2 regions of the Janthinobacterium sp. FW305-128 genome follow, and region 2 is predicted to be linked to the other one. Evidence: predicted binding sites of a transcription regulator. Region 2 holds the regulator's gene; the other holds the start of a gene.
What was found. The regulator LexA, encoded in region 2, represses DNA repair genes until DNA is damaged. The targets are predictions, from matches to a motif close to ACTGTATNNNNATACAGT.
Positions count from the first base shown of each region.

Region 1: a site for LexA is predicted at 1,216-1,233, ahead of IGS60_RS01860 (DNA topoisomerase IV subunit B). Genes of this name have one in related genera too.

Region 1 covers NZ_JACYMK010000001.1:405,884-409,679, reverse strand. The annotation lists gene kdpA (potassium-transporting ATPase subunit KdpA) at 1-760, opposite strand, end outside; gene kdpF (K(+)-transporting ATPase subunit F) at 760-849, opposite strand; gene IGS60_RS01860 (DNA topoisomerase IV subunit B) at 1,313-3,310, shown strand; gene IGS60_RS01855 (molecular chaperone HscC) at 3,310-3,796, shown strand, end outside.
Region 2 covers NZ_JACYMK010000008.1:257,331-261,126, reverse strand. The annotation lists gene rplI (50S ribosomal protein L9) at 1-303, opposite strand, end outside; gene rpsR (30S ribosomal protein S18) at 331-621, opposite strand; gene priB (primosomal replication protein N) at 647-946, opposite strand; gene rpsF (30S ribosomal protein S6) at 967-1,356, opposite strand; gene lexA (transcriptional repressor LexA) at 1,632-2,267, shown strand; gene IGS60_RS18245 (cystathionine gamma-synthase family protein) at 2,504-3,745, opposite strand; gene purF (amidophosphoribosyltransferase) at 3,789-3,796, opposite strand, start outside.

The sequences.
Region 1 (3,796 bases), on a different contig from region 2:
ACGCGACGGGGCCCATGGCGATCGTCTGCGTGGCCGCCACTTGCGCTTCCATCACGGGTTTGCCGGCGGCGTCCAGCACGGGCTGGCCGTCGGCCGTCGTTTTCGGCGTCTCATACGCCACGTGGTCGAGCAGGGTCACTTCCTTGTAGGCGGAAAAATTCTGGATCATGCCTTCGCCCATGAAGACGACGGACAGGGCCAGGGACAGCGGCAGCAGGATGTACAGGGTCGAGCGCACCAGGTCGACCCAGAAATTGCCGATCGATTTGCCCGAGCGCGAGGCGAAGCCGCGCACCAGCGCGAAGATCACGGCGATGCCGGTGGCCGCCGAAAAGAAATTCTGGCAGGCCATGCCCAGCATCTGCGTCAGATAGCTCATGGTCTGTTCGCCGCCGTAGCCCTGCCAGTTGGTGTTGGCGACGAAGCTGACGGTGGTATTGAACGAGGAATCGGGGCTGACGGCGCCCAGGCCCTGGGGATTGAGGGGCAGGAAGCCCTGCAGGCGCTGCAGGCCGTAGACGAAGACGGCGCCCACCGTGTTAAACACGATCAGGGCGATGGCATAGCTTTTCCAGCCCATGGCCTTGTCGGCGGGCAGGCCGGACCAGCGGTACAGCAGGTTTTCCAGTTTTTGCAGCCAGCCCAGGCCGCGCACGGGGCCATCGCCGGCCACCCTGGCCATGTACAGGCCCAGCGGATAGCCGGCGGCCAGCAGCACGGCCAGGAAGGCCACCAACAACAATATCGATTGCGTCGTCATCACAGTTCCTCCGCCTTCAGCAGCGCCACCAGCAAATACACGAGCAGGCCGGCTGAGACGACGGCGCCCAGCACATAAAACGCGTTCATTTGACGCTCCCTAATTTGTCGCAGGCGACGGCAAAGCCGGCCGCCACGACGAAAAACACGGCAATCAAGCCGAGATATACGAGATCCATTCCCACCCTCATTCAGGTTTGTTTTGATAGTGAGCAGATTAGCCAAAAGGGTCTAAAAAATTCGTAAAGACTGGGAAGGCAGCTGTAAACAAGATGTAAAAAAGGCGGCTTTACCGCATAAAATCCATCACAATGGGCGCAAAACCACGCGCGCGGCGCACTGTTGTTGCCTTGGAGTAGCGCTATTGCTCGCCGGACAAGATAGAATGCGCGAGCGTCCGCACAAGGACGCCAAGCCTGCCGCACTGCCCTCCCCCAGTGACGCTGGACGGGATATACTGTATATTCATACAGTTATCGCCGCCGCTGTCATTGCGTCCCGCAGTGCCCTGGCCTGGCGTTCCAACCACTGTCTTTACTTAGCTTGAACACGTATGGCCACTAAAAAACCAGCATCCGACTACAGCGAATCATCCATCCGTGTCCTGAAAGGACTGGAACCCGTCAAGCAGCGCCCGGGGATGTACACCCGCACTGAAAATCCGCTGCACATCATTCAGGAAGTGATCGACAATGCCTCCGACGAGGCGCTGGGCGGTCATTGCACGCATATCGCCGTGACGCAGAACACGGATGGCAGCATCACCGTCGAAGACAATGGCCGCGGCATTCCCGTCGGCCTGCACCCGGAAGAAGGCGTGCCGACGGTGGAAATCGTGTTTACGCGGCTGCACGCGGGCGGCAAGTTCGACAAGGGTTCGGGCGGCGCCTACGCGTTCTCGGGCGGCTTGCACGGCGTCGGCGTGTCCGTCACCAATGCACTGTCGACGCGCCTGGAAATCACCGTCTGGCGCAAGGAAAGCGATGGCAACGGCCTGCACCACATGGTGTTTGCCAACGGCGACGTGATCGAGCCCCTGAGTTCCCGCCCCGCCCCGCGCGACGGCAAAAAATCCGGCACGCGCGTCACGGCCTGGCCCGATGCGAAATACTTTGATTCGCCGAACATCTCGCAAACGGAACTGCAACGCCTGCTGCGCTCGAAAGCCGTGCTGCTGCCGGGCGTCACCGTCACGCTGACCAACGCGAAGACGGGCGACACGCAAACGTGGCAGTACGCGGAAGGCTTGCGCGGCTACCTGACCGAAACGCTGGCACAGGTATCGAACGGCGAAACCCTGATTCCCCTGTTCGAAGGCGCGCAATACGCTGGCCCGGACTCGGAAGGCTTTGCCGAAGGCGAAGGCGCGGCCTGGGTCGTGGCTTGGACGGAAGAAGGCGCCATCGTGCGCGAATCGTACGTCAACCTGATTCCCACCTCGAATGGCGGCACGCACGAATCGGGCTTGCGCGACGGCCTGTTCGGCGCCGTGAAAAACTTCGTCGAGATGCACTCGCTGCTGCCCAAAGGCGTGAAACTGCTGCCGGAAGACGTGTTCGCGCGCGCATCGTTCGTGCTGTCGGCCAAGGTGCTGGACCCGCAATTCCAGGGCCAGATCAAGGAACGCCTCAATTCGCGCGACGCCGTGCGCCTCGTGTCGACCTTCACCAAGCCGCCGCTGGAACTGTGGCTGAACCAGCACGTCGATTACGGCAAGAAGCTGGCCGAGCTCGTGATCAAGCAGGCGCAGTCGCGCCAGCGCTCGCTGCAAAAAGTGGAAAAGAAAAAATCCTCGGGCGTGGCCGTGTTGCCGGGCAAGCTGACCGACTGCGAATCGTCGGACATCGCGCGCAATGAACTGTTCCTCGTCGAGGGCGACTCGGCGGGCGGTTCGGCCAAGATGGGCCGCGACAAGGAATTCCAGGCGATCCTGCCCCTGCGCGGCAAGGTGTTGAACTCGTGGGAAACGGACCGCGACCGCCTGTTCGCCAATAACGAGATCCACGACATCGCGGTGGCCATCGGCGTCGATCCGCACAGCGTGGGCGACTCGCCCGACCTGTCGGGCCTGCGCTACGGCAAGATCTGCATCCTGTCGGACGCGGACGTGGACGGCTCGCACATCCAGGTACTGCTGCTGACCCTGTTCTTCAAGCACTTCCCCGTCCTGATCAACAAGGGCCACATCTGCATCGCCCGTCCGCCTTTGTACCGCGTGGACGCGCCGGCGCGCGGCAAGAAGCCGATGCAGAAAATCTATGCGCTCGACGATGGCGAACTGCTGGCCATCGAGGACAAGTTGCGCAAGGAAGGCGTGAAACAGGGCGCCTGGTCGATCTCGCGCTTCAAGGGCCTGGGCGAGATGAACGCCGAGCAGCTGTGGGAAACGACGATGAACCCGGACACGCGCCGTTTGCTGCCCGTCACGCTCGGCGAAATCGACCACATGGCCTCGGCCTTGCGCTTCAATATGTTGATGGGCAAGGGCGAGGCGGCAGGACGCCGCGCCTGGATCGAGGAACACGGCAATGAGGCGGAGGCGGATATCTGATGATCATCGGCATCGACCTGGGCACCACCAACAGCCTGGTCGCCATCTGGCGCGACGGCAAGGCTTCCATCATCCCGAATGCGCTCGGTGAACACCTGACGCCGTCATGCGTGAGCATCGACGACGACGGCACCGTGCTGGTCGGCCGCGCCGCGCGCGAACGGCTGCAGACGCACCCGCAGCTGACGGCGGCCGTCTTCAAGCGCTACATGGGCAGCGAAAAGAAGATCACCCTCGGCACGCAGCAATTCCGCCCGGAAGAACTGTCGTCGATGGTGCTGCGCGCGCTGAAGGAAGATGCCGAAGCCTTCCTCGGCCACAAGGTCGAGGAAGCCATCATCACCGTGCCCGCGTATTTCAGCGATGCGCAGCGCAAGGCCACGCGCATCGCCGGCCAGCTGGCGGGCCTGCGCGTGGAGCGCCTGCTCAACGAGCCGACGGCCGCCGCGCTGGCCTACGGCATCCGCGACAAGGAACAGGAAAGCA
Region 2 (3,796 bases):
CGCTTCAGCGATGTCGAAGTTGGTGACGGAACCGAACAGACGGCCATCGACGCCAGCTTTTTGAGCAACTTGAACGGTCAGGCCGCTCAGTTTTTCGCCCTGGGCTTGCGATGCGGCCAGTTTGGCGGCAGCAGCTTTTTCCAGTTCGGCGCGCTTGACTTCGAATTCAGCCACAGCGGTTGCCGTAGCACGACGTGCCAGGCGTTGCGGGATCAGGAAGTTACGTGCGTAACCGTCTTTGACTTTGACGACTTCGCCGAGGTTACCGACGTTTACAACTTTTTCTAACAGAATGATTTGCATAGTTCTTCTCCAGGAATATCTGACCGATTAAGCGTGGTGCAGATCGGTGTATGGCAGCAGCGCGAGGAAGCGAGCGCGCTTGATTGCGGTGTCGACTTGGCGCTGGTAGTGCGCTTTGGTACCGGTCAGGCGTGCTGGCATGATCTTGCCGTTTTCCTGGACGAAGTCTTTCAGCGTGTCGACGTCTTTGTAGTCGACTTGCTCAACGTGAGCTGCCGTGAAGCGGCAGAACTTCTTACGTTTGAACAAAGGGTTTTGCTGTTTGCGTTTTTCTTTAAGCTTGAGCTTATTTTTGTCGAACTTTTTACCGAATGCCATGTCAGGCTCCTGTATCTAAAATGCGCTAGTCAGAATTGACTGCACTAAAATCAATGATGTGAAACACCAAACTCTTGCTGTTGCGGCTCTTCCTGGCCAGGAAACCCGTGAACTGATACACCCCGCCCAAGCTTGCCTGGCTGAACCGGCCTGAAATTTCGCCAGCGGCTAGCGCGGCAACATCAAACTCGGTCAAACGGGCAATCCCTGCTTCCATCTGCTGCGAACTGTGTTGCAATACTGCATTCACAATCGGCAGCCCTGCCGGGGTATAGCGCAATATTTCGCGCTCGGCAATGATGGCGGTGACTTGTAGCTGGTTCAGCGCACGATCCTGGTCAAGAATTAAGCTGCTGCTGCGGCTGGAGCGGCTGCTGGTGCTTCGGTGCGGTGGCTTTTGGCCGCGTCTTCGCGTTGTACCGATTTCATCATCGGCGAAGGAGCTGTTTCAGCTTTCTTCATTTTAACGGTCAGGTGACGCAACACGGCATCATTGAATTTGAATGCTGTTTCCAACTCGACCAGGGTCTCGTTGTCGCATTCGATGTTCAGGCAGATGTAGTGTGCTTTAGGCAGCTTTTGGATCGAGTAAGCCATTTGACGGCGGCCCCAATCTTCCACGCGGTGAACCGAACCGCCGCGGGTGGTTACGCTGGCTTTGTAGCGTTCGATCATCGCGGGCACTTGCTCGCTTTGGTCCGGATGGACGATAAAGACTATTTCATAATGACGCATGCAAACTCCTTCAGGTCGGATTGATAATCGCCCACCCCGGCGTCAAGACGGGTGTGGGAAGGTCAGCCGAAGATTATAACCGCCTTTTGCAAACGTTTCAATCATTGCTTGCGCCAGTGCCCGAAAAGCCCGCGGACCACCGTGCTTTTCGACCGGGAACAAGTATTTCTTGCGAAATTCGCCGAAAACACGGAAATCCCCTTGCATAGTGGGCGATACTGTACAAAAATACAGACTGTTCATATAGACAGCATTTTAGTATGCACCCACCGCTCATGATCAAGCTGACAGCACGACAAGAACAAATCCTGAACCTGATCAAGGACGCGATTGAAAACACGGGCTTTCCTCCCACCCGTGCCGAAATTGCCAATGAACTGGGTTTCAAATCGGCCAATGCGGCCGAGGAGCATTTGCAGGCCCTGGCCCGCAAGGGCGCGATCGAGATTTCGCCCGGCACCTCGCGCGGCATCCGCCTGATCGGCGCGGCAGCTGAAGCGCCGCCATCGAAAGTGCCGGCGGCGCTGCTGATGTCGCTGCCCCTGATCGGCAGGGTGGCCGCCGGTTCGCCCATCCTTGCCCAGGAAAACCTGGAAGCGAGCTACAACGTGGACCCCGCCCTGTTTTCGGCCAAGCCCGACTTCCTGCTGAAGGTGCGCGGCTGGTCCATGCGCGACGCCGGCATCATGGATGGCGATTTACTGGCCGTCAAAAAGGTCGACAGCGCCAAGAATGGCCAGATCGTCGTGGCCCGCATCGGCGACGAAGTCACGGTCAAGCGCTACAAGAAGACGGGTTCCGTCATCGAACTGCTGCCGGAAAACCCCGACTTCAAGGTCATCACCGTGTCGCCGGAAGATGAATTTGCCCTGGAAGGCCTGGCCGTCGGACTCATGCGCAGCTGGCATTAAGTTGCCTGCCGGGGTCAGACCCGCCGGGTTTGACCCCAGTTTTTAGTTGCGGCCCCTTCTCATGCCTGACACCTAAGTTCTGACACCTAAGTTTCCGTCATCGAACTGCTGCCGAAAGATGAATTCGCCCTGGAAGGCCTGGCTGTGGGACTGATGCGCAACTGGCATTAAACGACTGCACGAACAAAGGGCCGCAACAGCATGACTGTTGCGGCCCTTTTCATTTGTCCGACGACTTATACATCGAGTGCTTGGCGGAAATCCTCAAGCAGATCCACCTCATCCTCGATACCGACGGAGACGCGGATCAGCGATTCGGCGATGCCCATGCTGGCGCGGCGCTCGGCGCCCATCTCATAGAAGATCGTGTGGGCGACGGGAATGACGAGGGTGCGCGTGTCGCCCAGGTTGCTCGCGGGAATAGCCAGATTCAAACGATTGAGGAAATCGAAGCAATCGATGCCATCCTTCAATTCAAAGCTGAACAGCGAACCATAGCTGCGGAACAGGTCGCTCGCCAAGGCGTGCTGCGGGTGCGACGGCAAGCCCGGGTAGTGCACGGCCGCCACTCTCGGATCGGCGGCCAGCATGGTGGCCAGCGCCAGGGCGTTCGAGCAGGTGCGGTCCATGCGCAAGGCCATGGTTTCCGCGCCGACGGCGATATGGTGCGCCGCTTCCGGCCCCAGGGACGCGCCGAAGTCGCGCAAGGCCTTGGCGCGGATTTGCGCGATGCCCCACTGCGCGGGCGCCGCCTTCTTGTAGTTCTCGAAAATATTCGGATACTGCGTCCAGTCGAACACGCCCGTGTCCGTCAAGCTGCCGCCCAGCGCATTGCCGTGGCCGCCGATGGATTTCGTCAAGGCATTGACCACGAGGCCCGCGCCCACGGCTTTCGGGCGGAACAAATACGGCGTCGTCATCGTGTTGTCGACGATGTACAAGATGCCCTTTTCGCGGCACAGGTCACCGATTTTTTTCAGGTCGGCGATCTGCGTGCGCGGATTGGCGATGGTTTCCACGAACACGATGCGCGTGGCAGGCGTGATGGCGGCCGCCACGTTGGCCACCTCGGTGGCGTCGACGAAGGACACGGCGATGCCCTGCCCCGTCACCGTTTGCCACAGGCTGTTGGTATTGCCGAACAAAAAGGCCGACGAGACGACATGGTCGCCCGCGCGCAGCAGCGACTGCACCACGGCGCCGATGGCGCCCATGCCGGTGGCGAAGCACAAGGTCGCGACGCCGTCTTCCATCTTGTTGACCTTGTCTTCCAGCGCGGACACGGTGGGGTTGCCCTGGCGGCCATAGCGGAAACCGGGTTCCTTGCCCTGGAATACGGAAGCGAGCTGGCGCGCATCGGCATAACCAAACGCGACGGAAGTGTGCACGGGCTTGTGCAGCGAACCATGCTCGATGCCCTTGCGGCGGTCGTTATGCAGGATGGTGGTGGTAAAGCCGTAGTTTTTTTTATCGTTCATGATCGCGGAGCAAAAAAAGCCCGGCGCTAGCCGGGCAAGATAATTACGCTT